One region of the Arthrobacter sp. B0427-1-12 genome, then DNA from elsewhere that is predicted to be linked to it. Evidence: riboswitches for the same ligand, from Rfam matches in the RefSeq annotation. Region 1 holds a riboswitch; each other region holds the start of a gene.
The links. A riboswitch is a leader RNA that binds a small molecule or an ion and turns the genes downstream of it on or off. The one in region 1 is predicted to bind S-adenosylmethionine.

Region 1 (9,675 bases):
GTAACCGGTCAGGAACAGGTTCACGCCGATCTTCTTGTATTCGACGATGCGCTCGGCAATCTGCTCCGGGGTGCCGATCAGCTGGGTCTTGAAACCGTCGTTGTACTGGACCAGGTCCTCGAAGCTGGAGTCTGCCCACATGCCCTTGCGGTCCTTGGTGGCCTGTCCGGCCTCCTTGACGGCGGAGGCGAAGCCATCGACAGCAGGCTTGTGCGCCTTGGCGATGATCTCCCGCAGGGTGTCCCGGGCTTCCTTCTCGGTTTTACGGGCGATCACGAAGCCGTTGAGGCCGAACTTCGGCGAACGGCCCGCGGTGGCGGCCGCGGCCGTCACGCCGGCGATGTTCTCCTTGAAGTCCTCGATATCGCGGCCGTTGGAGAAGTACCAGTCGGCGGTGCGGCCGGCGACCCCCTGGGCGGCGGTGGAATTACCGCCGAAGAAAATCTCCGGGTGGGCGCGGCCAGGGATGTCGAGCGGTGCCGGGCTCAGGGTGAAGTCGGAGATGTTGTAGTACTTGCCGGACTGGCTGTAGTTCTGCTGGGTCCACAGCCCGCGCAGCACCCGGATGAACTCCTCGGTGCGCACGTAGCGCTCGTCATGCTCCAGCCAGGGCAGGCCGAAGTTCACGAACTCGTCCTTGAGCCAGCCGGAGACGATGTTCACCGCGGAACGGCCGCCGGAGATGTGGTCGGCGGTGATGATGAACTTGGCCAGCACGCCCGGGTGCCACATGCCGGGGTGCACTGCGGAGATGATATTCAGGCGTTCGGTGGCGCCCAGCAGGGCCAGCGAGAAGGACGTTGCCTCGTGCTGCTTGTCCGCGCCGTAGGAGGCGGCGTAGCGGGTCTGGGTCAGGGCGTATTCGAAGCCGGAGTTCTCGGCAATGCGGGCCAGCTTCTTGTTGTAGTCGAAGTCCCAGCTGGTGCGCTGCTCGATGGTGGAGACAACAAGGCCGCCGGAGACATTCGGTACCCAGTACGCGAACTTCAGGGGCGCGGAAAAGTCGATCTGGGGAGTGGTCATGGCGTTACTTCCTTTGGTCGGCCAGGGCAGCGGCGATGCCGGCAATTGCGGGTTCGTTCTGGAGCGATGTGGTGTCGCCGAGGGCCGTGCCTTCGTACAACTGGGTGAGCAGGCGGCGCATGATCTTGCCGGAGCGTGTCTTGGGGACGTCCGGAACTACGACGACGGCGGCCGGCTTGGCGATCGGGCCGATCTCCTTGGCGACGTGGTTGCGGAGGGCGGTGACGATCTTCGCATGGTCCTGCGCCTTGCCGGCATCCGTCAGCACGACGAAGGCGGCGATGGCGTGGCCGGTTTTGGGATCGGCTACGGGGGCAACGCCTGCTTCGACGACCCACGGGTGGGAGACGAGGGCGGATTCGATTTCGATGGTGGAGAGGCGGTGGCCGGAGACGTTGAGGACGTCGTCGACCCGGCCCAGGATCCAGGTATCCCCATCCTCGTCGTACTTCGCGCCGTCGCCAGCCAGGAACCAGCCCTGTTCCGCGTACTTGCGCCAGTAGGAATCGAGGTAGCGCTGGGGGTTGCCCCACACGGTGCGGGCCATCGCAGGACCGGTCTGGTCCACCACGATGTAACCCTGGACGCCCGGCGCAACCGGTGCGCCGTCGTCGTCCACGATCTTGGTGCCCACACCCGGAAGCGCACGCGTCGCGCAGCCGGGCTTGAACACCGTGTCCGTCTGGCGGGGGGAGAGGATCGTCGCGCCGGTCTCCGACTGCCACCAGGTATCGATCATCGGCACTTCGTTGCGGCCGATGTTCCCGCGGAACCAGCGCCATGCCTCCGGGTTGGTGGCCTCCCCGACGGTGCCCAGCAGGCGGATGGAGGAGAGGTCGTAATCCGCCGGTACGCCGTCGGGGAACCAGCCCATCAGGGACCGCACCAGCGTCGGCGCGGTGTAGTAGCTGGTGACGCCGTAACGTTCGATGATTTCGAAGTGCCGGCCTGGATGGGGAGTGTTCGGGGTGCCTTCGTAGATCACCTGGGTGACGCCGTTGGACAGCGGTCCGTAGATCTCGTACGTGTGCGCCGTGACCCAGGCCAGGTCCGCGGTGCACCAGTGGACGTCCTTCTCCCGCTGCGCCGGATCCGGATTGCTGAAGAGGTACTCGTAGCTCCAGGAGGCCTGCGTCAGGTAGCCGCCGGAGGTGTGGACCAGGCCCTTGGGCTTGCCGGTGGTGCCGGAGGTGTACATGATGAACAGCGGCGTTTCGGCGTCGAACGCCTCCGGTTCGTGGACCTCGGAGGCGGTGTCGACGACCTCGTGCCACCAGATGTCCCGGCCCTCGACCCATGCAACGTCGGTGTGACCGGTGCGGTTGACCACCAGCACATGCTCGATTGCGTTGTCGCCGGAGACGGCTTCGTCCGCGTTGGCTTTGACCGGGACGGCCTGGCCGCGGCGGAACTGGCCGTCCGTGGTGACCAGCAGCTTGGCGCGGGTGTCTTCGACCCGGAACTTCAGTGCTTCGGCGGAAAAACCGCCGAAGACCAGCGAGTGGATGGCGCCGATCCGGGCCACGGCCAGGGTGATGATGACGGTTTCGGGAATCACCGGCAGGTAGATGACCACACGGTCGCCCTTGGTGATGCCCAGCGCCAGCAGTGCGTTGGCGGCCTGGGAGACTTCCTTCTGGAGTTCGGCGTAGGTGATGGAGCGGCGGTCGCCGGGCTCGCCTTCGAAGTGCAGCGCCACTTTGTCTCCGCGGCCCGCGGCGACATGCCGGTCGACGCAGTTGACGGCGACGTTCAGCGTGCCCCCGGAGAACCACTCGATCTTCGGCACACTAAGGTGGGGTTCGCCGTCGTCATTAATCCCCCCGGTGGGCCGGGCCGGCTCCCAGGTGTGGGGCGTATGCCACGGCGTTTCCCACTGCAGCCTGCGGGCCGCCTCCTCCCAGAAGGCGATCCGTTCGGTTTCGGTGGCGACGTCAGCGGCGGAAGTGCTCTGCGCGGCGATGGCAGTCATAGGGTGTGCTGGTCCTTTGTGGTGGTGCGGAAGATGCGGGGGCGCGTCACGCGCGCGCGGAACTGCAGCTGCACATTCGCATCGACGGCGGCCGCCTGCGGGACGGCAGGGCAGGGAAGGCCGCGGCGGCGCGGGATGCGGCAAATTCAGGCATAAAGCACACTCCATCGGTCCTGGCAGTAGCACCTTGCTGATGGCTGTGAAGCATCAGAGGGTTGCTGCGGCGTCGTCGATCCAGGTCTCTCGGCCGCTCGGGATGGTCACCTCCAATGAAACGGGACACGGCGGCCCCGGAGCAAATCGGCGTAACAAACCGACCTCTCCGCACCCTTTCCGCAAGGCGTAGTCTGGCCCTGTTGATTGCGTACCGGACCAGGCTGCTGGAGGCAGAACGTGGCACACGAAAATGATCCTGAGGTCATCCGCAGACTGCTGACGGCCCCCGGCCGCTGGGCCATCGTCGGACTTTCCAACAATCCGCGCCGCGTTGCGCTGGGAGTCTCCAAATACCTGATGGACGGGCTGGGCATGCAGATCGTTCCGGTGAGCCTTAAGGGCGACGACGTCCACGGGCAAAGAGGCTACAAAAAGCTCGCGGACGTCCCCGGCGGGATCGACGTCGTCGACTTCTTCGTCAACTCACAGAAGGTGGGGCCGCTGGTGGACGAAGCCATCGCCGTGGGCGCGAAAGCGGTCTGGCTGCAGCTGGGCGTCATCGATGAAGCGGCCGCCCAGCGCGCCAAGGACGCCGGCCTTGAGGTAGTGATGGACACCTGCCCGGCCATCGAGGCGCCGCGGTTCGGGCTGTGATTGGCCGCTGACCTGCGGCCCTGAAGCCCCGTTACGGGATGTGACGTAACTTATTCGCTTTTTGACGGGTCCGGCTTTTGAATGGGTGCGTAACCATCCCGAGCGGCCGAGAGACCTGGATCGACGACGCCGCAGCAACCCCCTCCCGTTTTTGCCAAGGGAGCAGGGTGCTACTGCCAGGACCGATGGAGAAGCAACTGCTTTCGTTGGTCTCCCTGACCGCGCCCGTATCCGCGCCGGCCAGGGGTTCCTTTGGCGACGGCGGCGCGCCTCTTCTCGGGCTTAGACCCAAGGAGATCGACGTGATACCAACAACAGCGGCAGCGCCCGGCAACGGCGGTGCCCAGTGATAGACATCCAGAACGTCTCGACTGTCTTCCGGGCGGATGCCGGCGAATTCACCGCCGTCGACAACATCTCGCTGCACATCCCGCGGGGCAGCATCCAGGGGATCATCGGCTTCTCCGGAGCCGGCAAGTCGACCCTGCTGCGCAACATCAACCTGCTCGAGCGGCCCACCTCCGGGCGGGTGCTGGTGGACGGCGTGGACCTGGTGGAGCTGTCCGACCCCGAACTGCGCACCAAGCGCCACGACATCGGCATGATCTTCCAGCACTTCAATCTGCTCAACAACCTCACCGCCCAGCAGAACGTCGAGCTGTCCCTGAAGTTCGCGGGTGTGGGACCGGCCGAGCGGCGGCGCCGCGCGGCCGAGGCGCTGGCGATTGTTGACCTGGCTGACAAGGCGAAGACCTACCCCGCCAAGCTCTCCGGCGGCCAGAAGCAGCGCGTCGCGATCGCCCGCGCCCTGGCCACCGAGCCCAAGGTGCTGCTCTGCGACGAGCCGACCTCCGCCGTCGACCCCAGAACCACAGCCTCCGTGCTGCAGTACCTCAGCGACGTCAACGCGAAGTTCGGCATCACCATCGTGGTGGTCACGCACGAAATGAACGTCATCAAGGCCATCGCCGACAACGTGGCCGTGATGGAGGACGGACGGGTGGTCGAGCAGTTCGACCTGGCCGAACTGGACCGGCCGGGTTTCTCGCCCGGCACCTCGATTGGCCGCTACCTGATTTCCGACGACATCGAGCTCGAGCGCATCCACCGGCCGGGGGAGCTGGCCAGTGCTTGAGCGCATCATCGAGGTCTGGCCGGAAATTGTCGCCGCCATGGGCGAGACCCTCACCATGCTGCTGGTGGCCATCCCGCTGGCCGTCCTGCTGGGCACGCCGCTGGGGGTGCTGCTGTACTCCATCGGCCCCAACGGCCTGAAGCACAAGCCGAAGCTGCACCGGGTCATCGACGGCCTGGTGAACCTGATCCGGTCCTTCCCGTTCCTGATCCTGCTGATTGCGATCATCCCGCTGACCAGGCTGATCGTGGGGACGACCATCGGTACCGCCGCAGTGATCGTCCCGCTGACCATCAACGCGATCCCGTACTTTGCCCGGTTCGTGGAGCAGAACCTCTCCCAGCTGGGGACCGGCGTCGTGGAAGCGGCCCGCTCCATGGGTGCCAGCCGCCTTCAGATCGTCCGGGACGTGCTGCTGGTGGAAGCCAAGCCCGCACTGGTCGGTTCCATCACCATCATGACGGTCAGCTTCATCTCCTACTCGGCGATGGCTGGCCTGGTCGGCGGCGGCGGCATCGGTGACTTCGCCATCCGCTACGGCTACTACCGTTACGAAACCGGGCTGATGATCGCGGCGATCGTGCTGATGATTGTGCTGGTCCAGATCGTGCAGATCGGCGGATCGTTCATCGCCCGCAGGCTGGACAAACGGCTCTAGCCGCCTTCGAAATTTTCACCCGCACCACTTTCAAGGGGACCACTATGCCCAAAATCAGCCCATCCACCCCGAATGTTTCCCGACGCTCCCTGCTCCGCGGCCTCCTTGGCGCCGCCGCGGCCGTGCCCGTCCTGGGCACCGTCGGCTGCGGCCTGAGCAACGCCGGCGCCGTTTCAGGCGATGCGGGAGACAAGACCATCCGGATCATCGCCTCCAGCGTGAAGTCCTACCAGGAACCCATCACCATTGCGCAGAAGCTGCTGGCGGAGAAGGGCTGGACGCTGGAAGCCAAGTTCGTAAACGACATCATCCAGCCTAACCTCTCCGTGGCGCAGGGGGAGTACGACGCCAACGCCTTCCAGCACAGCGCGTACCTGACCCAGTTCAACAAGGACAAGGGCCTGAACCTGGTTCCGCTCTTCTACATCCGCAATTCGCCGGCGGCGCTCTACTCCTACAAGCACACCAGCCTGGCGGACCTCCCGCAGGGCGGCAAGGTGTCCATTCCGGTGGATCCGGCCAACAACGGCAGGGCCTTCTTCATGCTCCAGACCCACGGCCTGCTGACCCTGCGCGAGGGTCCCACCGTGGTCACCGCCACCAAGGCGGACATCATCGACAACCCGCGGAACCTGCAGTTCGTGGAGGTGGACCAGCTGTCCCTGAGCCAGACGCTGGAGGACGTGGACGCCGGCTTCATGTTCCAGTCCACCGCGATCGACGCCGGCGTCCACACTCAGGCGAACCTGGTCGCCGAGGACGCAGTGGAGGACGAGATCCCGTACCGTTCCATCTTCGCTGCCACCCCCGAATTCGCCGGCACGGAAAAGGCGAAGGCGCTCGAGGAAGCGATCCAGAGCCCCGAGGTGGCCGAGTTCTTCAAGACCTACCAGGACGGCTTCTTCGAGCTGCCCTGGGACGAAGACCCGCAGGCGGACCTGCAGAAATGGGCCGACGCATGAGCATCCCCAGCACCCGTTTTGAAGGCCGGCGGCCCCGGCTGCTGCTGAGCGCGTTCGTCATGAACACGACCAGCCACATCATGGGCGGCCAGTGGCGCCGGCCGGAGGCGCAGCAGCACCGGTTCAACGAACTGGCGCTGTGGACGGACCTGGCCCGCCAGTTGGAAGCGGCGAAGTTCGACGCCATCTTTTTTGCCGACGTCGTAGGCCTCTACGGCGACCACGAAGGCGGGTGGGCCTCGCTGCTCAGGCGCGGCCTGCAGGTTCCGTCCAACGATCCGCTGGTCCTGCTGGGCGCGCTGGCCGGCGCCACCGAGCAGATCGGCCTGGCCGCGACCTCATCGGTGATCCAGTCCCATCCGTTCCAGTTCGCGCGGCAGATTTCCACCCTGGACCACCTCAGCAACGGCCGTGCCGCGTGGAACATCGTTACCAGCGTGCTGGAGAACGCGCACCGGAACTTCAACGGCAACGGTCTGACCAAGCACGACGACCGCTACGCCTGGGCGGACGAGTACGTGGATGCCGTTTACAAGCTCTGGGAAGGATCCTGGGACGAGGGCGCCCTGCTGCAGGATAAGGACAACAGCCTGCACGCGGACCCGGACATGGTGCACAAGATCTACCACCGCGGGCAGCGGTACTCCATCGATGGTCCGCATCTGGTCTCGCCGACACCGCAGCGCACGCCGCTGCTGTTCCAGGCGGGAAGCTCCGGCCGAGGGCAGGAATTCTGCGCCCACAACGCCGAAGCGACGTTCACCTTGGCCTCCAGCCCGGAGGCTGCGGCGAAGTACACCGCCGCGGTCCGTGGCAAGGCGGTGGCCGCCGGCCGCAGGGCCGATGACGTGAAGTTCCTGCAGGGACTCCACTTCGCAGTAGGCGGGACGGAGGCCGAGGCCGCCCGGAAGGCCGCGGACCTGGAAGCCACCCTGGACTACGATGCGCTGGTCGCCCATATCGGCGGCGGCTTCGGGGTGGACCTGGGCGGCCTGCCGCTGGACACCCCGCTGGGCAGCATCACCACCGAAGGCTCCCAGGGACATCTGGAGGCCGTCATTGCCAGCTCGCCCAACGGCAACCCGACGCTGCGGGACCTGGCGCTCTACCGGTCCCGCGCCAACCAGATCGTGGGCACACCCGAGCAGATCGCCGACCGGCTGGAGGAATGGCAGGATGCCGGCATCGATGGCGTCAACATCATCAACCAGACCCTGCCGGGCTCCTACACCGACTTCATCGAGGGCGTGCTGCCGGAGCTGCAGCGCCGCGGCCTGGCGCAGACCGAATACACACCGGGCACGCTGCGCGAGAAGCTGTTCGGCGCCGGCCCGGAGGACAGCGGGGCGTACCTGAACGACCGGCATCCGGCGGCGAAGTACCGCGGCGCCTTCGCCGAATACTCCGCGGCCGCGGAAAACAAGACTCCCGTCTACCGCTGACTTACCGATAGGAACAGGAACCATCATGGAACGCAGGAATTTCCTCAAGTACGCGCTCGCCGGCGCCGGCACATTGTCCGTGGCAGCGCTGACCGGGTGCGGGCTGACCTCAGCCTCCGGAAGCAGCGACAAGACGATCAGGATGATCGTCACCGAATCCGCTCCCTACCAGGAGCCGACCAAGATCGCGCAGAAGCTGCTCGAGGCGAAGGGCTGGACCCTCGACGCGACCTACGTAACGGACATCGTGCAGCCGAACCTTGCCGTGGCCAACGGAGAATACGACGTCAACTTCTTCCAGCACAATGCCTACCTGCACCAGTTCAACCAGGACAAGGGACTGGACAACGTCGGCCTGTTCTACGTCTACTCGGCGCCGGGCGGCATCTGGTCGGAGAAGTACGCGTCCCTGGCTGAACTGCCCGACGGAGCGACCGTCGGCATCCCTGTGGATCCGGCCAACAACGGCCGGGCCCTGTTCCTGCTGCGCGACGCCGGCCTGCTGGAGCTGTCGGTGGCGCCGGTGGTCTCGACTTCGCAGGAAAACATCACGGCCAATCCGCGGAACCTGAGGTTCGTTGAGGTTGACCAGCAGTCGCTGACCAAGACGCTGCCGGACGTGGACGCCGGCTTCCTCGTCGCGCGGATGGCGGCCGACATCGGGCACTCCAAGGACGATGCGCTGGCGTTCGAAGCCGAAACTGATCAGCTGCCGTTCCGGATCGTCGTCGCGGCACGTCCGGACTTTGTGGACACGGAAAAGGCGAAGGTGCTGCAGGAGGCCTACCAATCGCCGGAAGTCAAGGAATGGTTCGAGAACTACCAGGGCGGCATCCTGCCCACGCCGTGGGACGCCAGCCCGGCCCAAGACCTGCCGAAGTGGACGGAGGGATGAGCGTGGGTTTCGAGGACACTGCCTTCGAGGAACGGGCCGCCCGCTTCCGGCCTATCTTCGCCCGGATCGCGGAAGGCGCGCTGGAGCGGGAAACCCACCGGATCCTGCCCTATGAGCAGGTCAGGTGGCTCAATGCGGCCCGGTTCGGCGCGCTGCGCGTGCCGGCGGAGTATGGCGGTCTGGGCGCCAGCTACCTCACGCTCTTCCGGCTGCTGGTCGAACTGGCCCAGGCGGACTCCAATGTGGCGCACCTGTACCGGTCCCATATCGGCTTCGTGGAAACGATTAGCCGGCAGGATGAGGACACACGCCGCCGCTGGTACACGCGGATCGCCGAAGGTCAGATCGTCGGCAACGCCGCCACCGAACGCTCCGGCAATCTGCTGGGGCACACCAACACCACGGTCACCCGCGCCGGCGGGACCTGGGCGGTCAACGGGGAAAAGTTCTACTCCACGGGAAGCATTTTCGCGGACTGGATCCAGGTCACGGCCCAGATCCCCGGCGAGGAAGGGCGGTTCCACGCGATCGTCTCCGCCCGGCAGCCCGGCGTCGATATCAAGGACGACTGGGATGGTTTCGGCCAGCAGCTGACCGGCACCGGCAGCACCGTCTTCACGGATGCCCTGGCCGAGGAGGTGTTCCCGCGGCCCGCAGCCGACACCTCCGAACCGGCGGTCTTCCAGCTGGTCCTGCTGGCCGTGCAGGCCGGCATCGGCCGGGCGGTGCTGGCCGAGGTCAGCACACTGGTCCGCAGCCGCACCCGCAGCTTCAACAC
Region 2 (9,675 bases), on a different contig from region 1:
CGCCGTCGGACAGCAGCGCTTCGAGCAGCCGCAAGGGCGCCAGGGACTGCGGATCCAGCGCCTGGGTGAGGGAGACGACGTCGGCGCCGTCCCGCACGGACAGCAGGGCCGCCCGGATGTCCCTGGCCAGCTTCCGGGAACCGGCGGCCGCACCGCCGGCGGAAGCGTCCACCGCCACCGGCGCCAGGATCCGTTCGGCCAGGACCGCCAGCAGCTCCTGCTTGTTCTTCACGTGCCAGTAGAGGGCGCCCGGCTGCACCCCCAGGTCCCGGGCCAGCCGCCGCATGGACAGGTCGGCCAGGCCGTAGCTGCGCAGGATCTCCAGGCCGGTGTCGATGATCTGCTGCCGCGATAACGCCATGCAAGCTCCTTCACGTTCGCGTCTGGCTCCGGCTTCACTATTGACAACCGGCAGGGGCCCGCCGACTATTGAACGGTGTTCAATTCATTCAATGAGATAGCGGACCGGCTGCTGGCCGGCGATCAGGCAACCCGGGCAGACGCACTTTCCGTCCTGCACTCTACCAACGAGCAGCTGATGGACCTCGTGGCCGCAGCAGCCCGGCTGCGGCGCGCGCACTTCGGCAACACCGTGAAGGTGAACTACCTGGTGAACCTCAAGTCGGGGCTGTGCCCGGAGGACTGCACCTACTGCTCGCAGCGGCTGGGATCGGCCGCGGAAATCCTCAAGTACACCTGGCTCAAGCCGGACGAGACGGTGCGGCAGGCCGCGATGGGGATCGGCGGCGGAGCCTCGCGGGTGTGCCTGGTCGCCAGCGGCAAGGGCCCCACCGACCGGGACGTGGAGCGGGTGGCCGGCGCAGTGGAGCGGCTCAAGGACGAGCATCCGCAGGTCGAGGTGTGCGCCTGCCTGGGCATCCTCAAGGACGGCCAGGCGGACCGGCTGAAAGCCGCCGGCGTCGACGCCTACAACCACAACCTCAACACCAGCGAATCCAACTACCGCGATATCTGCACCACCCATGAATACGCCGACCGCGTGCGCACCGTTGAGTATGCCAAGAGCGCGGGCCTGTCCCCCTGCTCCGGGCTGATCGTGGGCATGGGCGAGACGGACGAGGAACTGGTGGACGCGGTCTTCGCGCTGCGCGAGCTGGACAGCGACTCCATTCCGGTGAACTTCCTGATGCCGTTCGAGGGCACCCCGCTGGAGGGCACCTGGCTGCTCACCCCGGCCCAGTGCCTGCGCATCCTGGCCATGGTGCGCTTCGTCTGCCCGGACAAGGAACTGCGGATGGCCGGAGGGCGCGAGATGCACCTGCGGTCCCTGCAGCCGCTGGCGCTGCAGGTGGCCAACTCCCTCTTCCTGGGCGACTACCTGACCAGCGAAGGACAGTCCGCCGAGGCGGACCTGGCCATGATCGCCGACGCCGGCTTCGTGGTCCTGGGCGCGGACGACGCCGACGCTGACCCTGCCCTGACCGGCGAGATTGCGATCCGCCGCCGCGGCGCCGGAACGGAGCTGGCACCCAATGCCTAGCCCGGCGGGCCTGCCGCCGGCGGCAACCGCGACCTTGGCCGTCCGCGACCGGGGTCTGCTCTGGCACCCCTACGCTCCGCTGGACGGGCCGGCCCCCTACGCCGTCACAGGCGCGTCGGGGGTGCGCCTGCAGCTGGAGGCCGCGGACGGCGCGCGCTTTACGGCCATCGATGCCATGAGTTCCTGGTGGTGCGCGATCCACGGTTACCGCAACCCGGTCCTGGACGAGGCGGTGCGGCTGCAGACCGGGCGGTTCAGCCACGTGATGTTCGGCGGCCTGACCCACGAACCGGCCGTGCAGTTGGCCGAGACATTGGTCCGGCTGGCCCCGGAGCCGCTGCGGCATGTGTTCTTCGCCGATTCCGGGTCGGTCTCCGTGGAGGTGGCACTGAAGCTGGCCGTCCAGTACCAGGCGGCCGCCGGCCGGCCGGGCCGGCAGCGGTTCCTGGCCCTGCGCGGCGGTTACCACGGGGACACGTTCGCCGCGATGAGTGTCTGCGATCCGGTGGACGGTATGCATGCCGCCTTTCCGGGGCTGGTGGCCCAGCAGCACTTCCTGCCCAGGCCTCCGGCGGCCCGGCTTGCCGAAGACGGAAGTCTGGTCGCCGATGCCGCTGAGGTCGGGGCCTGGACTGCGCTGCTGGAGGAGACGGTTGAACGGCATCACCGCGAGCTGGCCGGGATCATCGTGGAGCCCGTGCTGCAGGGGGCCGGCGGCATGCATGTTTACGCCCCGGAGTGCCTGCGCGCCCTGCGCCGGGCCGCGGACCGGTACGGCCTGCTGCTGATTTTCGATGAGATCGCCACCGGCTTCGGCCGCACCGGGAAGCTGTTCGCCGCCGAATGGGCGGGGGTGGCCCCGGACGTGATGTGCGTGGGCAAGGCGCTGACCGGCGGCTACCTCACGCTCGCCGCGGTGCTGTGCTCGGCCGAGGTTGCGGACACCGTCACGGCTTCCGAATTCCGGGCACTGCTGCACGGGCCCACCTTCATGGCCAATCCGCTGGCCTGCGCGGTGGCCAATGCCTCCCTGGAGCTGCTCGAATCCAGCGGGTGGCAGCGGCAGGTGAACCGGGTCGGCCGCGGGCTGGCCGCGGCTCTGGCGCCGGCGAACGGCCTGGATCCGGTCCGGGACGTGCGCACCCTCGGTGCCGTCGGCGTCATCCAGCTGAACCGGCCCGTAGACGTGCCCGCGCTGACCCGCGCCGCGCTGGAACACGGTGTGTGGGTCCGGCCCTTCCGCGACCTGGTCTACACCATGCCTCCCTACCTGACCGAGGACGACGACGTCGCAGCCATCGGCGCAGCCCTCACCGCCGCCATCGCGCAGGTGCACGGCTGATGGGCACGCTGCAGGATTGGCTGGCGGACCGGCAACGCGTGCGGATCAGCCGGGGCTTGGTCCGGCGCACCACGGTGCGGGCAGGTGCTGCCGGCGGACAACAGCCGGCCGGAAACCTGCTGGATTTGGCCTCCAACGACTACCTGGGCCTCTCAACGGACCCGCGGCTGAAGGCCGCCGCCATCGCTGCCGTGGAGCACCATGGCACCGGGGCGCGGGCCTCCCGCGTGGTGACCGGGACCCAGTCCGTGCACGTGGAGCTGGAGGAACGGCTCTGCGCGCTGACCGGCCAGCCATCCGCCTTGGTCTTCTCCAGCGGGTACGCCGCCAACCTCGGGATCCTCACCGCGCTGGGCGGGCCCGGCACGCTGATCATCAGCGATGAGCACATCCACGCCTCGCTCGTGGACGCTGCCCGGCTCTCACGCTCACCGGTGCAAATCTGCCCGCACTCGGACCTGGCCGCACTGGAACGGCTGCTGGCCGGACGCACCCAGCCGCGCGCCGTCGTCGTACTGGAGTCCATCTACTCGGTGCTGGGAGACGCCGCTCCCCTGGCCGAAGCCGCCGCCCTGGCGGCGCGGTACGACGCGCTGCTGGTGGTCGATGAGGCCCACGGGCTGGGCGTGGCCGGGAACGGGCGCGGACTGGTCCACGCCGCAGGGCTGGCCGGCCGCGAACACGTGGTGCTCACCGCCACCCTGTCCAAGGCCCTCGGAGCGCAGGGCGGGGCGGTGCTGGGGCCTGCCCTGCTGCGCGAGCACCTGGTCAACACCGCCCGCCCGTTCATCTTCGACACCGGGCTCGCCCCGGCCGCTGCCGCCGCGGCTGCCGAGGCCTGCCGGATCATCCTGGCCGAACCGGGGCTGCCGGCGGCCGTCGCCCGCAACGCCGCGGTCATTGCCCGAATCTGCGGGATCGAGCGTGCGGCGGGTGCGGTCCAGTCGGTTCCGGTCGGTGGGCCCGGGCCGGCGGTGCGGATCGCCGCGCGGCTGGAGGCGGCGGGCGTGCTGGTGGGCTGCTTCCGTCCGCCCAGCGTGCCGGACGGCATTTCACGGCTGCGGCTGACGGCCCGGGCGGACCTGGCGGCGGAACAGACGGTGCGCGCCGCCGGGCTCGTGGCCGATGCCGTCCGGGCGGAACAGCCGGTACGGGCTGAACACGAAATCCCGGCGGAACAAACGACCCAGGCAGAACAGGCGGTACGGGCATGAATTTTCACGTAGTCAAGGATCCGGACCAGGTCCGCGAGGTCCTGCGCCGGACGGACGACTTTGTGCCCACGAACGCCCTGACCGCCGTCGTGCCGCTGGGCCCGGCGGCGCTGCGGATCCTCAGCCGCGCGCGCTTCGCCCTGCCGCCCGTGCTGGCCTCCGCCACCGGCGAGGACCACCGCAGCGTGCGGAAGCTGGTAGCCGGCTTCTTCACCCCCGCCAAAGTCGCCGCGCTGGGACCGCGGATCCGCGAACTGGCGCGCCAGCGGGCGGACGCGGCCGCCGCCGGACTGGCGCACGCACCAGTAGACCTGGCCGATCTGGTGGCCAAGCACATCCCGCCGGTCATCATGCAGGAACTGATCGGCCTCAACTGCCCGGACCTGGACAAGCTGAAACGGTGGAGCCGCGACTCCCTGGAGCTGTTCTGGGGCTGGCCGGACGAACAGCGCCAGGCCGAACTGGCCGCCGCCGCCGCCGAGTTCTACGGCTGGCTGCGCGCCGCAGTTGAGGCCAGCCGGGACACGGATTCGCTGTTCGGGGTACTGCACCGGGCGGGGGTGGATGCCGCCCGGATCTGCTCGCTCGGATACTTCCTGGTGATCGCCGGGCAGGAAACCACCGCCCAGCTGATCGCCACCACGCTGTACCGCTCGCTGGAGGACCCGGAGCTGTGGCGGCGGCTGGCGGCCGGCGACGCGGAAGCCGGACCGGTGGTACAGAAGGTGCTGGCAACGGAATCCTCCGTGTTCACCTGGCGTCGCGCGGCCGCCCGGGACACCGTGCTGGACGGACACGCGCTGCCTGCCGGCGCGGAGATCCTGCTCGAACTCAGCGGCCACCATCCGGCCGGCGCCGGCCCCACTGCGTATTCGCTGGCCTTCGGCCACGGGCTGCACCGCTGCCTCGGCGCCCGCCTGGCGGAGCTCGAGACGGTGCTGGTGCTGGAGGAAACCGCCCGCGCCCTGCCGGACCTGGTCCTGACCGGCCCCGAACCGGAATGGCTGCGGCTGCTGTCCTTCCAGGCACCGCTGGCCGTGACCGTCACCGGCACCGGCACCGGAACCGGAACCGCAACGGGAACCGCCGGGTCCCGGCCGGCCATGGCGGGGCGGTCCTGATGCCCGCTTCCCCGGCCGCACGAGCACCCGGGCTTCCCCGGATCGTGGTGGTCACCGGCACCGACACCGGGGTGGGCAAGACCATGACGACGGCAGCGCTGGCCGCCGCCCTCACCTCGCCGGCATGGGGCAGCCGGACGGTGGCCGCCTACAAGCCGGCCCAAACCGGAGTCGAGGACGGCGAGCCTGGCGACTCGGACGAAGTGCGGCGCCTGGCCGGCCTGGCGGCGGTTTCCGACGGCGCCCGGCTGCGGGCACCGATGGCCCCGGTGGCCGCCGCCCTCCGCGAGGACGCCCGGCTGCCCGGCCTGGAGGTTCATGTGGACCGGATCCGGCAGCTCGCCGCAACCCACAACCACGTGCTGGTGGAGGGCGCCGGCGGCTTGCTGGTCGAACTGGACTCGGCCAGGCATACGCTGGCGGACCTCGCGGCGGACCTCAGCGGCGGGGCCGGCACCCGCTCCGACCCGCCATCCGCCCTGACCGTAGGCGTCATCGTCGTCGCCCGCAGCGGCCTGGGAACCCTCAACCACTGCCTGCTCACACTGGAGGCGCTGGACCGGCGCGGGCTGGCGGTGGCGGGCGTGGTGATCGGCGCGTGGCCCGAGGAACCGGACGAGGTGGAAGCCAGCAATGCCGAGTACCTGCGCGGCCTGCACGTGCCGCTGGCCGGTGCCATCCCCGCCGGCGCGCCCGCTCTGGAGCCCCGCGTCTTCCAAAGCCTCGCCCCGCAATGGCTCAGTGGGCTCGCCCCCTCCCGCTGACCTGCCCCCGTTCACTCCGCAGCACACGTTCATTTAAGCGCCCATTCGTGCGTTTCGCGCAAAGTCAGCGGGAGGGGAAGGTGCATTAAATGACGACGCCGGCACTTAGGTTCCGTCTGCCGGGGGAACCCGAGTGCCGGCGTCGAGCCTGAGGGCGTCAGGCGGCGACGCGCCGCTCTGCCAGCGCCGCCCGCTCCTGGACGGCCGGGTCCTTCGCGGCCAGCGCCGCCCAGGTGGTCAGGCCGGCCAGCAGCACCAGGTAGCCGCAGATCAGCCACGGCTCGTTGCCGCCCAGCTCCAGCAGGGACGCGGCGATGAACGGGGTCAGGCCGCCGGAGAGCACGGTGCCCACCTGGTAGCCGAAGGAGACGCCGCTGTAGCGCAGGTGCACGGGGAACTGCTCCGCGAACCAGGCCGCCTGCGGTCCGTAGATGGAATCGTGCAGCAGGTTCATGCCCACGATCATCACCAGCGGCAGCAGCACCAGCGGCCCATTATCCAGGAACCAGAAGAACGGCCAGATGAATGCGGCTATGCCGACGGCGCTGCTCACGGCGATCCGGCGCCGGCCCACCTTGTCCGAGAGCCAGCCCCAGAACGGGCCGGAGATGATGCCCAGCGCGGAAACGATCAGGATGGCGGTCAGGCCGGCGGCGCTGTCGTCGCGGCGTTCTTTCAGGTAGCTGAGGATGTAGACGGTGAGGAGGAAGAACAGTGCCGGCTGGGCCAGGCGCAGGCCGATGGTGATCAGGATGGCCCGCGGGTGTTCGCGCAGCACTCGCTTGACCGGCCAGGCCTCCACCTGCTTCTCCTCCTTGAGTTCCTTGAACTCCGGTGCGTCATCCACGCCCAGGCGGATCACCAGGCCCACCACCACCAGCACGGCGGAGAGCAGGAACGGGATGCGCCAGCCGAAGGCGGCGAACTGCTCGGCGCCCAGCACCGACTGGGTCACCGCGAAGGCACCCGTGGCCAGCAGCATGCCCGCGGCGGAGCCGATCTGGGTGAAGCTGCCGAAGAAACCGCGCAGGTGGCTCGGCGCGTGCTCGACGGACAGCAGGGCGGAACCGCCCCACTCGGCGCCGGCGGACAGGCCCTGCAGCAGGCGCAGCAGCACCAGGCCGACGACGGCGAACCAGCCCGCCTGCGCGAAGGTCGGCAGCAGGCCGATCGCCGTGGAGGCGATGCCCATGGTCAGCAGCGAGATCACCAGCAGCGACTTGCGGCCGATCCGGTCGCCCAGCTGGCCGGCCACGATGCCGCCAACGGGGCGGGCGAAGAAGCCCACCGCGAAGGTGGCGAAGGAGGCCAGGATGCCACCGATCGGCGTGGAGGACGGGAAGAACTGCTGGTTGAAGATCAGCGCGGCGGCTGTGCCGTAGAGGTAGAAGTCGTACCACTCGATAGTGGTGCCGACGAACGCGGAGGACAGCACCCGCTTCTTGCGGGCGATGTGGGTACCGATGCTCTCAGGGCGCTCCCCGACAGCGGGCAGTGTTGCAGTCATGGTGGACCTTCAAGGCTCGCGGCGCCCGCGGAACGATGCGCCATACTTACGCGCCCGATCCTGCGCCGGGTCCGCGTCGAATCGTCACCTGGGGCACCCCACTACAGCGGCGAGGGTTGCCGTCCAGCCGGCCAGGGCCTTGTGGCTGGAACTCTTGATTCTGGTACCGATTCTGCAGGGCAGGTCCGTCACACTGCAAAATCCGCCGTCCCTGACGGTAATGCTTCGCAACACTTTCGATTCGGAAACCGGACCGTGCTAGGGGCTTGTGCCCTGCAGCAGGTCGTAGGAATGTGGACTCCATGCCGGCACATCCAAGCGAGGACGCATCAATGTCGATCAATCTGGTTCCCGATCTCCCCGACGCTTTCGCCGCGCTGCCCCGCTTTACCCGGGATCCCGCCGACCTTGAACTCGTCCGCACCGACCGCTCCGGCTATGTGCCCCCGACGCTGCCCGACGGCGTCGTGCTGGCCGAGTCCCTCCAGGATGTGGTGGATACCCTCCGCGCGGCCAGCGCCCACCGGCTGCCGGTGGTGCCCCGCGGGGCCGGCACCGGCCTGGCCGCCGGCGCCTCGGCGCAGGCCGGGGAGATCGTGCTGGACGTCAGCCGGATGAACCGGATCCTGCGCATCGACCCGGTGGAGCAGCTCGCCGTCGTCGAACCCGGCGTCCTGAACGCCGAACTGAACGCGGCCGCCGCCGAATTCGGACTCTTCTATGCCCCGGATCCGGCCAGCACGCTCTACTGCTCCATCGGCGGCAATATCGCCACCAATGCCGGCGGCATGCGCTGCGCCAAGTATGGCGTGACCCGCGAGTCCGTCCTGGCCCTGAAAGTTGTCCTGGCCGACGGCCGCGTGCTGGTTACCGGCACCGAAACCATTAAGGCCGTGACCGGCTACGACATGAACGCCCTGTTCATCGGCTCCGAAGGCACCCTCGGCGTCGTCGTCGAGGCGACCCTACGGCTGCGGCCGATGCCGGTGGCCACTGCGACCGTCGCCGCCTACTTCCGCGATGTTGAAAGCGCAGCCGCGGCGGCCTCCGCCGTCGTCGCCGCGCGGGCCACCCCGGCGTTACTGGAACTGGTCGACGGACCCACCCTAGGGGCCATCGATCTGGCCACGGGCACGGACCACCGGCAGCGCGGCGGTGCCTTCCTGCTGGCCCAGACGGACGTTTCGGTGCCGAAATCGAGCGCGACGTGGTGCTCAAGGCCATCGAACCGTTCGCCGAATCCGTCTTCGTCCCCCAGGACCCGGTCCAGGCGGAAGCGCTGGTGCAGGCACGCCGGGATGCGATCCCGTCGCTCCAACAACTGGGGCGCACCTCCATCGGCGACGTCGGCGTGCCGCGGAACCGGCTGGCCGAGATCGTCACCGGCATCCAGGAGATTTCCCGGGACACCGGGGTCAGGATCTACACGATTGCCCACGCCGCCGACGGCAACCTGCACCCGATGATCGTCGTCGAACCCGGGGAGTCGATCACCACCGGCGCCCCGAAGGAGGCGCTGGGACGCATGTTCGAACTCGCCCGGTCCCTGGGCGGGACGCTGACCGGTGAGCACGGCGTCGGCCTGCTCAAGCAGGACTGGGTCACCGCCGAGGTCGGCGACCTCTCCCGCGAACTGCAGCACCGCATCAAGGCGGCCCTGGACCCGCTGAACATCCTCAACCCAGGCAAGGCGATCTAAAGCAGCGGTTTCCCGTCAAAGTCCGACGGCGGCACTCGCCGGAGTGCCGCCGTCGGGCTTCTGTGCGGTTCAGCCGGTGCCGGCTGCCCTCAGCGCTTCTTCATGCGGGCGACCGGATCCGCGGACGCATCCGTGGCGCCCTTGGCCCGCTTCTCCGCGCGGCGCTGCTTGATGGATTTGGTCGGTTTCTTGTGTTCGTCCCGGTGCGGGGTCTTGTCAGGCATGGTGCTCTCCAACGGCGGATTCCAGGGGGCTGCGTGTGCCGTCCGCGCCGTCCCGAATTGAACAATACGCCGGTTCTGCACAGATGCAACGGGTTCCCGACCGCATCCTGTTCTTCCTCAGTTCCCGGGGCTGGCCGGTCCCAACGGTGGCCCTGTCAGAGCACCAGGCTCAGCGGCAGGATCAGCAGGATTGCGACGACCGAGGCCACGGAGACGCCGACGCTCACCGTCTTCAGGGCACCCCGCACAGTCTGGCCCAGCAGCGACTGCAGCAGCCAGAAGGTGTTGGAGGTGACATGGACC
Region 3 (9,675 bases), on a different contig from region 1:
AACCACGGCGTCGGCTTGGCGCGGCTGGAGTTCATCATCAACCGCCAGATCGGCATCCACCCCAAGGCGCTGCTCAACCTGGACGATCAGCCCGCCCCTGTGGCCGCGGAAATCCGGGAGCGGATCGCCGCCTACGCCGGACCGCGCGAGTACTACGTCAAGCGCCTGGCCGAGGGCGTGGCCACCATTGCGGCGGCGTTCGCGCCGGAGCCGGTGATCGTGCGCATGTCCGACTTCAAGTCCAATGAGTACGCCAATCTCATCGGCGGCCCGGCCTACGAGCCGGACGAGGAAAATCCGATGCTCGGCTTCCGCGGTGCTTCCCGCTACCTTGAGCCGTCCTTTCGGGACTGCTTCGACCTGGAGTGCGAGGCGCTATCATACGTGCGCAACGAAATGGGCCTGACCAACGTCAAGCTCATGATCCCGTTCGTGCGCACCGTCGACGAGGCCGCCGGCGTGATCGATCTGCTGGACGAGAACGGGCTGCGGCGCGGCGAAAACGGGCTGGAAATCATCATGATGTGCGAACTGCCGGCCAACGCCCTGCTCGCGGACCAGTTCCTCGAGTACTTCGACGGCTTCTCCATCGGCTCCAACGACATGACCCAGCTGACCCTGGGCCTGGACCGCGATTCGGCGATCGTCGCTGGCAGCTTCGACGAGCGCAACGACGCCGTCAAGCGCCTGCTCAGCATGGCCATCCAGGCCTGCAAGGCGCACGGCAAGTACGTGGGCATCTGTGGCCAGGGACCCAGCGACCACCCGGACTTTGCCGAATGGCTGGTCGACGAGGGCATCGAATCCGTGTCGCTGAACCCGGACACCGTGGTGGATACCTGGGTGCGGCTGGCCGGTTCCAAGGAAGCCTCCGCCGTCTAGCCTGACGCGGCGCGCGGGCGCCCCGGAAGTATCCGGGGCGTCCGCGCTGGGCCACCCCTCACACCCGCTCTGCGGAACGGTTTATGTACTCGTTTACGTACTGCGCAGGACCTGCCCGGCCGCGCGCAGTGCCAGGCCGGTCAGTACCAGCATCAGCCCGGCGCCGAAGGCAAAGAGCGCCAGGCCAAACGCCACCACGGAGGTGAACAGCGACGCCCGCAGGAATGATGCCGTCATGACGGTCTGGCGCTCGGGGTCATCCTGTTCCATTTCGCCATAGGTCCTGCCGCCGGTGGCTTCGAGGGAATGTTTGTTGATCACGCCGGCCTGGATGAAGGCGTCGATCGGGCCATTGACCTGCTCGCCGGCGAACATCGGGGCATCTGCGGAGATGGGGATTCTTTCGTCGGCCAACTGGGAGCTGACGATGCCCCAGGTAATGCCGCCGCCGATGATCATGAGCGCACCGACAATGATGCTGATGAGTCCGATCAGACGGATCGTTGTCGCCTTGTGGCTGCGTTGTTCGGGGGTTAAATGCACTCCGCTTGTGGTTTCGTGTGCCATGAGGATCACTCGCTTGTGGGGGACGGATAGTTATCCGGCCGCAGAGTCAGCGGTGCCGGCATGCGGCCTACTTCAAGTATAGGAACCGCTCTAGGTTAGGACCCCTTCGGAGCGGCTCTTCTTGCCCCGCTGGGTCGGCAGCCCCCGCACGAAAAACGCATTTGTGGTGCGTCAATCGCGGAGTGAACGTTGGTGTTCGCCGACGAAGCGGTTCCGGCCCGCCCGGTAGCCGAACACTGCAGCCAGCGCACCCACCGCCAGGAACATGATGCCGGCGGCGGTGAACCCTCCGGTTCCGGCATACAGCTGACCCACCAGCAGAGTCCCGGAGGATCCGACACCGTAGCCCACGCCCTGCATCATGCCGGACAGATGCGCAGCCGTGTGGCTGTCCCGGGTGCGGAGCATGATCATGGTCAGTGCCACCGCGGTCAGGCTTCCCTGCCCCAGTCCCAGCAGCCCGGTCCACACCCAGATCAGCTCCAGCGGGCCGAAGATGCTCAATGCGAAACCGCCGCCGGTCATCAGCGCCACGGCCACGTTGAGCGCGCGCTGGTCCCGCAGTCGGGCTGCCAGTGCCGGCGCGAACAGCGATCCGGTCATCTGCAGCACGATCGAAACGGCCACAATGGCCCCGGCTGTGCCGCCGTCGATCCCGCGGTCCCGCAGGATCGGCGCTAGCCAGGTGAAGACGCTGAAGGACATCATCGCCTGCAGCACCATGAAGACGGTCACCTGCCAGGCGGTCGCCGAGCGCCAGACATTCGGTCCGGAGACCGCGACGGTGTGCCGGCCGTGATGCCGCCTCAGGGCGATGGGCGCAAACAGCAGCACGACGGCGGCAGCCGGGAGTGCCCAGAAGGCCAGCGATAACTCCCACGAGCCGGTGGCGGCATAGACCGGGTAGGTGAAGCCCGCACCGAGGGCGGCGGAGGCACACATGGCGGTGGTGTAGAGTCCGCCCATCAGTCCCAGCCGGTGCTGGAAATCCCGCTTGACGACGCCGGGCAGCAGCACATTGCCGACGGCGATGGCCGCGCCGCAGGCGCCGGTGCCGAGCATCAGTGCGGGCAGATGGCCGGCGCCGGGAACTTCCAGCCCGCGTGCGGCCAGTCCGGCCGTCAGCACGATCATTGCGCCGAGCAGGACCCGCTCGGCGCCGAAGCGCCGGGCCAGCCCCGGTGCCAGCGGGGCGAAGACACCCAGGAAGGTCACCGGGACCGTGGTCAGGACGGTAACCGCCAAGGCCGGCAGTCCGGTGGCGGCCGTGACCTCGGCCAGCACCGCGGAGAAGCTGGAGAACAGGGTCCTCAGGTTGAGTCCGATCAGCACCAGGCAGATGCCCAGATAAATGAGTCCCCGCCGACTCCTGATCTGGGTGGGTTCCGGTGCCGGAACCTCGTCAACCTCGGCGTCGACCAACAATTCGGGATCGCGGGGGCCTGGGGTCATGCAACGAACACTATACGAATGCCGGCTGCTCCAGCCGGCGGAACTCCGAACCGTGGAAGACCAGCGGCTCGTGGGCACCGTCATGCGTGGAGAAGCCGTGCACGCGCAGCAGCACCACCTGGTGGTCGCCCGCCGGGACCTCATTCTCCACCGAACAGTCCAGCCACAGGGCGGCCTGCTCCAGGAAGACCGCACCGCCGTCGGACGTGTGCAGTTCGAGGCCGGCGAAACGATCACCGGTCCGGGACGCGATCTGGCGGCAGACGCCGTCGTGCTCTGTTCCGAGGATGGAGACCCCGATGCGGTCAGCGCCTCGCAGCACCGGCCACGTCCGTGAGGTGTTCTGAACGGCGAACATGACCAGCGGCGGTTCCATCGAAACGCCCACGGTGAAGGAGGACGCCACAATACCGTTCGGCGCCCCGTCAATCTGCGCGCACAGCGCGGCAATGCCGGACGGGAAGCGGCCGAAGGCCTGACGCAGGGCGGCGGGCTGCAGGTCGTTGGTCAAAGACATGGAAGACTCCTGGCTTCGCGCACTTGATGGCGGCTCCGGGCCTGGGGCACGAAGAGCGCCGTACTTGCCTGCGCAGGTTCCTTCGCCCCGCGCGGGCCGAATCATCACCTGGAGCACCCCACTACAGCGAGAGGGTTGCCGTCCAACCAGCCAGGGCTTATGCGTTGGAGCTCATGATTCTGGCATCCAGACTAGGATCGCCTTAGTTCCAGGTCAAACATTGGACACACTTCGTAACCCCAGCTCCTTCTGCACCACGGGCATCACCTCGGTCGCCAGCAGCTCCACCGAACGCGCGGTTTCCGCGAACGGCAGCCCACCCAGGCCGACCTGGGCCATGTAGCGGTCGATGCCCAGGGCCTCATGGATCACCATGATCTTCTCGATCACTTCCTGCGGGCTGCCCACCAGCAGTCCCCCGCCCGGCTCGGTCCACAGGTCGAAGGTCTGCCGCGGGAAGTGGCCCGCGGGCCGGGGCATGTTCTGCTCGAAGTACGCCTTGTAGTAGGGATAGAAGGTGTCCCGGGCCTGCTGCGAGGTGCCGCCGACGTAGAAGTGGCCGCCGGCACCCACGGCGAGGCGGCCGGCGTCGTGCCCGTTGGCGGCGGCTGTCTGCCGGTAGTAGTCGACCAGCCGCACAAAGTGCTGGGGCCCGGACAGCAGCGCCACATACAGCGGCAGGCCCAGCCGGCCCGCGCGCTCAAAGCTGGCCGGCGTGCCGCCGACGCCCACCCAGACGGGCAGCTGCTCCTGCAGTGGTCGTGGGGCGATCTCCGCGTTCTGCAGCGACTGCGTGTGGCGGCCGGTCCAGGTGAGGTTGCGGTTTTCCCGCAGCGCCACCAGCATCTTCAGCTTTTCCTCGAACAGCTCGTCGTAGTCCGCCAGGTCATAGCCAAACAGCGGGTAGGACTCGATGAACGCACCGCGGCCGGCGAAGATCTCCGCCCGCCCGTCCGAGATCAGGTCCAGGGTGGCGAACTGCTCGAACAGGCGCACCGGGTCCTGGGTGGACAGTACAGTGACGGCCGTAGCCAGCCGCAGCTTCGTGGTCTCGCGGGCGATCGCGGCCAGCACGATTTCCGGGGCGGAAAGGGCGAAGTCGTGGCGGTGGTGCTCGCCGAGACCGAGAAAGGAAATACCTGACTGATCCGCAATCTTGGCCAGCTCGATCAGCTCGGTGAGCCGCTGGTGCGGGGACAGTCCGACGCCGGTGCCTGCGTTGCGGGTCAGCTCGCCGAAGGTGAAGATGCCGAATTCCATGGTGCTCCCTGGCTGGTGGATGGTTTCGGCTTCCAGTTTACTTGAAGTGTCAAGTTTACCGTGGGTTCTCTCGGCGCTCGCTCAGTCCAGCGGCCGCCGGTGGTGCAGCAGCCCGTGGTGGCCGTGCCGCGGACTGTGCGGGTTCATCAGCGAGTGCCTGCGGCCGTAGAACCAGTACAGGACAAGGCCGATGACCAGCCAGATACCGAACCGCGCCCAGGTTTGCCAGTCGAGCTGCAGCATCAGGAAGCCGGAGGCCAGCACGCCGAATGCGGGCGCCACCGGCATGAGCGGCAGGCGGAAGGTCCGGGGCACCTCCGGGCGGGTGCGGCGCAGGACGATGACGGCCACGCACACCACAACGAACGCCGCCAGGATCCCGATGTTGGTCAGGTCCGCGACCGCACGGATGGGAAACACACCGGCCAGGAAAGCTGCGGCAATGCCGGCGATCCAGGTGACCCGCTGCGGTGTGCCGTGCTTGTCGGTGGCGGAGAACCAGATGGGCAGCAGACCGTCCCGGCTCATTGCGAACCAGACCCGGGTGACGCCCAGCAGGAAGGTCAGCATCACTGTCAGGATGGAGAGCACTGCGAAGGCGGAGATGATCGTGGCGATCACGGGCAGCCCAACGTTCTGGAACGCGGAGGCGAATCCCGCCGTAGGGCTGATGTCCGTGTAGTTCTGCATCCCGGTGAGCACCAGGGTGGCCAGGACATACAACGTCATGGCGATGGCCAGGGACAGCAGGATGGCCTTGGGCATGTGCTTCTTGCCGTCCGTGGCTTCCTCAGCCGCGGTGCTCATGGCGTCATAGCCAAAGACCGCGAAGAACACCGTCGCCGCCCCGGCAAAGACGGCGCTGAAGCCGCTGGGCATGAACGGCGTGTAGTTCTCCGCATTCACGTAGAAGAACCCAAGCCCAATGATGAACAGGATCAGCAGGATCTTCACGCCAACGGCCACCAGTTCGAAGCGGCCGAACGTCTTGGTACCCCGGCTCAGGATCCAGGTGATGAACAGGCAGACCACGATCGCGGGCAGGTTGATCACGCCGCCCTCCACCGTGTCCGGTGTGCCCTGCATCCAAACAGGAACCTCAATGCCGATGCCCGCCATGAACTCGGTGAAGTATCCGGAGATGCCTATGGCCACAACAGCCACGATCGCGATGTATTCAAGCAGCAGGTCCCAGCCGATGAACCAGCCGATCACTTCACCGAGGGCCACGTAGCCGTAGGTGTAGGCAGAGCCGGCACGGGGAATCATGCCAGCGAATTCCGCATAGGAGAGGGCGGCCGCGGCGCTGGCCAAGCCTGCGACCAGGAAGGAAATGACGACGGCGGGCCCCACCGGCGCGCCCTCCGCGCCGCCGTTGGCCACCAGTCCGGCGAGGGTGAAGATGCCGATACCGATGATGCCGCCGACGCCGATGGCAGTCAACTGCCAGAGGCCGAGGCTCTTGAAGAGCGCGCTCTTAGCGGCTTCGTCCTGGATCTCCTCGATCGGCTTCCGCCGCATAATGGACTGGGAAAGGTCTCTGCTGCTCATCGGAGAACTCCTGGTGGTGCGGTTGCTGCAATCCAGTCTCGCCCTCGGCGGACCGTACCGCTAGATCAAATGGTCGGACAGGTGGTTCGGCGTGCCGAAGCGGTGCGCCGTAATGCTGACAGCCTGCTCGTGCAGGAACGGCAGCAGCTCCACGCGGCCGGCTTCGGTGACGGGTCCGGCATAGACAGCCAGATCCGGCCTGCCGCCGGTTGCTGCCGCGAGCGCCCCCGCGGTCGCCTGGGTGTCGCCGCCGATCAGGCGCACGCGTCCGGCGGGTCCCCCGCCACCTGGTCTGCCGGCGGCCGCCAGCCACTCGGCGTCGTTCTCCACCGTGACGGGAATATTCAGTTCCCTCACCGCCGCTTCCAGCGGGGACGGAAGAACGACGGCGGAGCTCACCGTGACCTCGGAACCTGCCAGCACGCCGGCCGCCAGGATGCGCACCAGCTCCGCCAGCCGCCCACCCTCCGAGAGCCGGACGGCCACCGGCACGGGAAGATAGCGGAAGACATTGCGTTCGGCAGCCAGGGCGGACACATCCTTGGCCGTGCCGAGCTCTTCCGCCCAGGCCGCGGCATCGCTCTTCAGAGCGCGGTGCAGGCCGTCCAGCTCCTCCGCGGACAGGCCGGCGCCGGAAGTTCCGGCGGCTGCCAGCAGCTTCCGCACGCCCGGATGGCCCACCGGCTCAGTGGCTGCGCTTTCCGCCGGTTCCCAGCCGCCCAGGCCCATGAGGTAGTTCGGCCCGCCGGCCTTGGTGCCGGCGCCCACCGCGGACTTCTTCCAGCCGCCGAACGGCTGGCGCTGGACGATTGCGCCGGTAATGCCGCGGTTGACGTACAGGTTGCCGGCCTGAACCGTATCCAGCCACAGCCGAAGTTCCTGCGGGTCCAGCGAGTGCAGCCCGGCAGTGAGGCCGTAGTCCACGTCGTTCTGGAGTTCGATGGCTTCCCCCAGCGTCGCCGCGGTCATCACCCCCAGCACCGGGCCGAAGAACTCGGTCCGGTGGAAGTAGGAACCACGGCGGACGCCGGTGCGCACACCTGGGCTCCAGAGCCGCCCGGACGCGTCAAGCGGCTCCGGCCTGATCAACCAGGACTCGCCCTCCCCCAGCACGGTCAGACCGTCCCGCAGCTTTCCGGCGGGCGGTTCGATGACGGGGCCCAGCTGTGTGGAGGGATCGGCCGGGTAGCCGGCCTTGAGCGCCTGCACGGCGTCCACCAGCTGGTTGCGGAAACGCTGCGACTTCGCCACCGAGCCCACCAGGATCACCAGCGAGGCTGCGGAACACTTCTGTCCGGCATGGCCGAACGCGGAATACGCCACGTCCTTGGCCGCCAGGTCAAAGTCCGCGCTGGGCGTGACGATTATGGCATTCTTGCCGCTGGTCTCGGCCAGCAGCGGCAGGTCCGGGCGGAAGCTGCGGAACAGTTCCGCCGTTTCGTAGCCGCCGGTGAGGATGACGCGGTCCACCGCCGAATGCGCCACCAGCTGCCGGCCCAGGTCCCGCTCCTCGAGCTGGACCATGGCCAGCACCTCCCCGGGAACGCCGGCCTCCCACAGCGCCTCCACCATCACGGCGCCGCAGCGCCGGGCCTGCTTGGCCGGCTTGATGACGACGGCGGAGCCCGCGGCCAGCGCTGCCAGCGTGGACCCGGCAGGGATCGCCACCGGGAAGTTCCACGGCGGAGTGACGACGGTCAGCCGCGACGGCACGAACGTGGCACCGTCGACGTCGTCGAGCCTTCTCGCCAGCTCAGCATAGTAGTGCGCGAAGTCGATCGCCTCGGAGACCTCCGGATCGGCCTGGTCAATCGTCTTGCCGGTCTCGCTGGCCATGACCTCGATCAGCTGTCCGCGGCGGGCGGCGAGCGCATCGCCGGCGCGGTGCAGGATCGCCGCGCGTTCGGCTCCGGTCAGCGCGCCCCAGGCGGCTGCGGCCCGGACTGCGGTGTCGACGACCTCGTTCAGCCCCGCTTCGTCGGTGACGGTGGACGCGGCAACGGTGTCCTCGCCCAGCGTCGACGCCGGCACCCGCGCCAGAATGGCGCGGCCCCAGGCGCGGTTGGCGGGCAGCGCCGGGTCGGTGTCGGGGGTGTTCCGGAAGTAGCCGGCCGGCGCCGGCGGCTCCGGCCGGTTCCGGTCCTGCGTGCGGTGGGGCGCCGGTACGCCGTCGTCCAATTCCGCAAGCGAGGCAAGGAAGCGCTGCTTTTCCCGCTCGAACAGCGCCTCGTTCTCCGCCAGCTCGAAGACTGCAGACATAAAGTTTTCCTGGCTCGCGCCCTCCTCGAGGCGGCGAATCAGATAGGCGATGGCGACGTCGAACTCCTGCGGCTGGACTACCGGGGTGTAGAGCAGCAGCCGGCCGACGTCCTTCTTCACCGCCTCAGCCTGTCCCTGCGCCATGCCCAGCAGCATCTCGAAGTCGATCCGCTCCTGCACGCCCCGCTGCTTGGCCAGCAGCCATGCATACGCCACATCAAAGAGGTTGTGCCCGGCGACGCCGATGCGCACCGCGTCCGTCCGCTCCGGAGTGAGGGCGTAGTTGAGGACCCGCTTGTAATTGGTGTCCGATTCCTGCTTGGAGCCCCAGGTGGCCAGCGGCCAGTCATGCAGGGACGCCTCCGCCTGTTCCATCGGCAGGTTGGCGCCCTTGACCACGCGGATCTTGATCGGAGCCCCGCCGGCGGCCCGGCGCGCCTGGGCCCATTCCGTCAGTGCGATGGCGGCTCCCAGCGCATCCGGAAGGTAGGCCTGCAGCACCAGGCCCGCTTCGAGGCCGCGGAAGCGCGACTGGTCGAGGATCGTCCGGAAGACCGCGATGGTCAGGTCCAGGTCCTTGTACTCCTCCATGTCCAGGTTGATGAACTTGGGGGTTGGCGAGGACACGGCCAGTTCATACAGCGGGGTGAGGCTTTCGACGACGGCGGCCACCGCCTCCTCGAAGGCCCACTGCGAGTGCGGGGCGACCGTGGAGGAGACCTTGATGGAGACATAGTCGACGTCGTCACGCGCCAGGAGCCTGCGGGTCCCCTCGAGGCGGCGGGCGGCTTCGCGGTGGCCCAGGACGGCCTCGCCCAGCAGGTTGATATTCAGCCGGGTGCCGTCGCTGCGGAGCTTGCCGATCGCGGGTCCCAGCCGGGCGTCCGTGGCGTCCACGATCAGGTGGCCGACCATCGCCCGCAGCGCCCGGCGCGCGGCCGGGATGACCACCTGTGGCAGGACCGGCGCGGCGGCCCCACCCAGCCGGACCATTGAGCGCAGGTACCAGGGCAGGAAAGCGGGCACCTCCGGCGCAAGCGCGGCCAGGTTCCGGGCGGCGACCTTCACATCCTCGGGGCGGATGACGCCGTCGACAAAGCCCACCGTGAAGTCCAGGCCGTTCGGGTCCTTCAGCACCCCAGCCAGACGCTGCGCCGAAACTTCCGCCGGCACCTTCGCCGCTTCCG

Region 2: linked by a shared signal. The riboswitch ahead of AC5RWU_RS00310 (MFS transporter) and the one ahead of AC5RWU_RS04905 (methionine ABC transporter ATP-binding protein) in region 1 are both predicted to bind S-adenosylmethionine.
Region 3: linked by a shared signal. The riboswitch ahead of AC5RWU_RS09200 (flavin reductase family protein) and the one ahead of AC5RWU_RS04905 (methionine ABC transporter ATP-binding protein) in region 1 are both predicted to bind S-adenosylmethionine.

What each region holds. Positions count from the first base shown of each region.
Region 1 covers NZ_JBNHIC010000004.1:88,291-97,965, forward strand. Annotated here, with positions in the region: gene sfnG (dimethylsulfone monooxygenase SfnG) at 1-1,023, opposite strand, end outside; gene acs (acetate--CoA ligase) at 1,028-2,995, opposite strand; SAM riboswitch class I at 3,157-3,258, opposite strand; gene AC5RWU_RS04900 (CoA-binding protein) at 3,389-3,805, shown strand; SAM riboswitch class I at 3,896-3,997, shown strand; gene AC5RWU_RS04905 (methionine ABC transporter ATP-binding protein) at 4,152-4,940, shown strand; gene AC5RWU_RS04910 (methionine ABC transporter permease) at 4,933-5,598, shown strand; gene AC5RWU_RS04915 (MetQ/NlpA family ABC transporter substrate-binding protein) at 5,643-6,560, shown strand; gene AC5RWU_RS04920 (LLM class flavin-dependent oxidoreductase) at 6,557-8,002, shown strand; gene AC5RWU_RS04925 (MetQ/NlpA family ABC transporter substrate-binding protein) at 8,028-8,897, shown strand; gene AC5RWU_RS04930 (acyl-CoA dehydrogenase family protein) at 8,894-9,675, shown strand, end outside.
Region 2 covers NZ_JBNHIC010000001.1:57,564-67,238, reverse strand. Annotated here, with positions in the region: gene AC5RWU_RS00340 (TetR/AcrR family transcriptional regulator C-terminal domain-containing protein) at 1-361, opposite strand, end outside; gene bioB (biotin synthase BioB) at 437-1,501, shown strand; gene AC5RWU_RS00330 (adenosylmethionine--8-amino-7-oxononanoate transaminase) at 1,494-2,843, shown strand; gene AC5RWU_RS00325 (8-amino-7-oxononanoate synthase) at 2,843-4,057, shown strand; gene AC5RWU_RS00320 (cytochrome P450) at 4,054-5,178, shown strand; gene bioD (dethiobiotin synthase) at 5,178-5,942, shown strand; gene AC5RWU_RS00310 (MFS transporter) at 6,100-7,449, opposite strand; SAM riboswitch class IV at 7,487-7,609, opposite strand; partial or broken gene AC5RWU_RS00305 (FAD-binding oxidoreductase) at 7,752-8,261, shown strand; gene AC5RWU_RS00300 (FAD-binding oxidoreductase) at 8,657-9,148, shown strand; gene AC5RWU_RS00295 (hypothetical protein) at 9,238-9,372, opposite strand; gene AC5RWU_RS00290 (GntP family permease) at 9,528-9,675, opposite strand, start outside.
Region 3 covers NZ_JBNHIC010000011.1:35,597-45,271, reverse strand. Annotated here, with positions in the region: gene ppsA (phosphoenolpyruvate synthase) at 1-882, shown strand, start outside; gene AC5RWU_RS09210 (aromatic ring-opening dioxygenase LigA) at 976-1,449, opposite strand; gene AC5RWU_RS09205 (MFS transporter) at 1,621-2,901, opposite strand; gene AC5RWU_RS09200 (flavin reductase family protein) at 2,912-3,418, opposite strand; SAM riboswitch class IV at 3,474-3,597, opposite strand; gene AC5RWU_RS09195 (LLM class flavin-dependent oxidoreductase) at 3,632-4,678, opposite strand; gene AC5RWU_RS09190 (amino acid permease) at 4,760-6,229, opposite strand; gene AC5RWU_RS09185 (bifunctional proline dehydrogenase/L-glutamate gamma-semialdehyde dehydrogenase) at 6,290-9,675, opposite strand, start outside.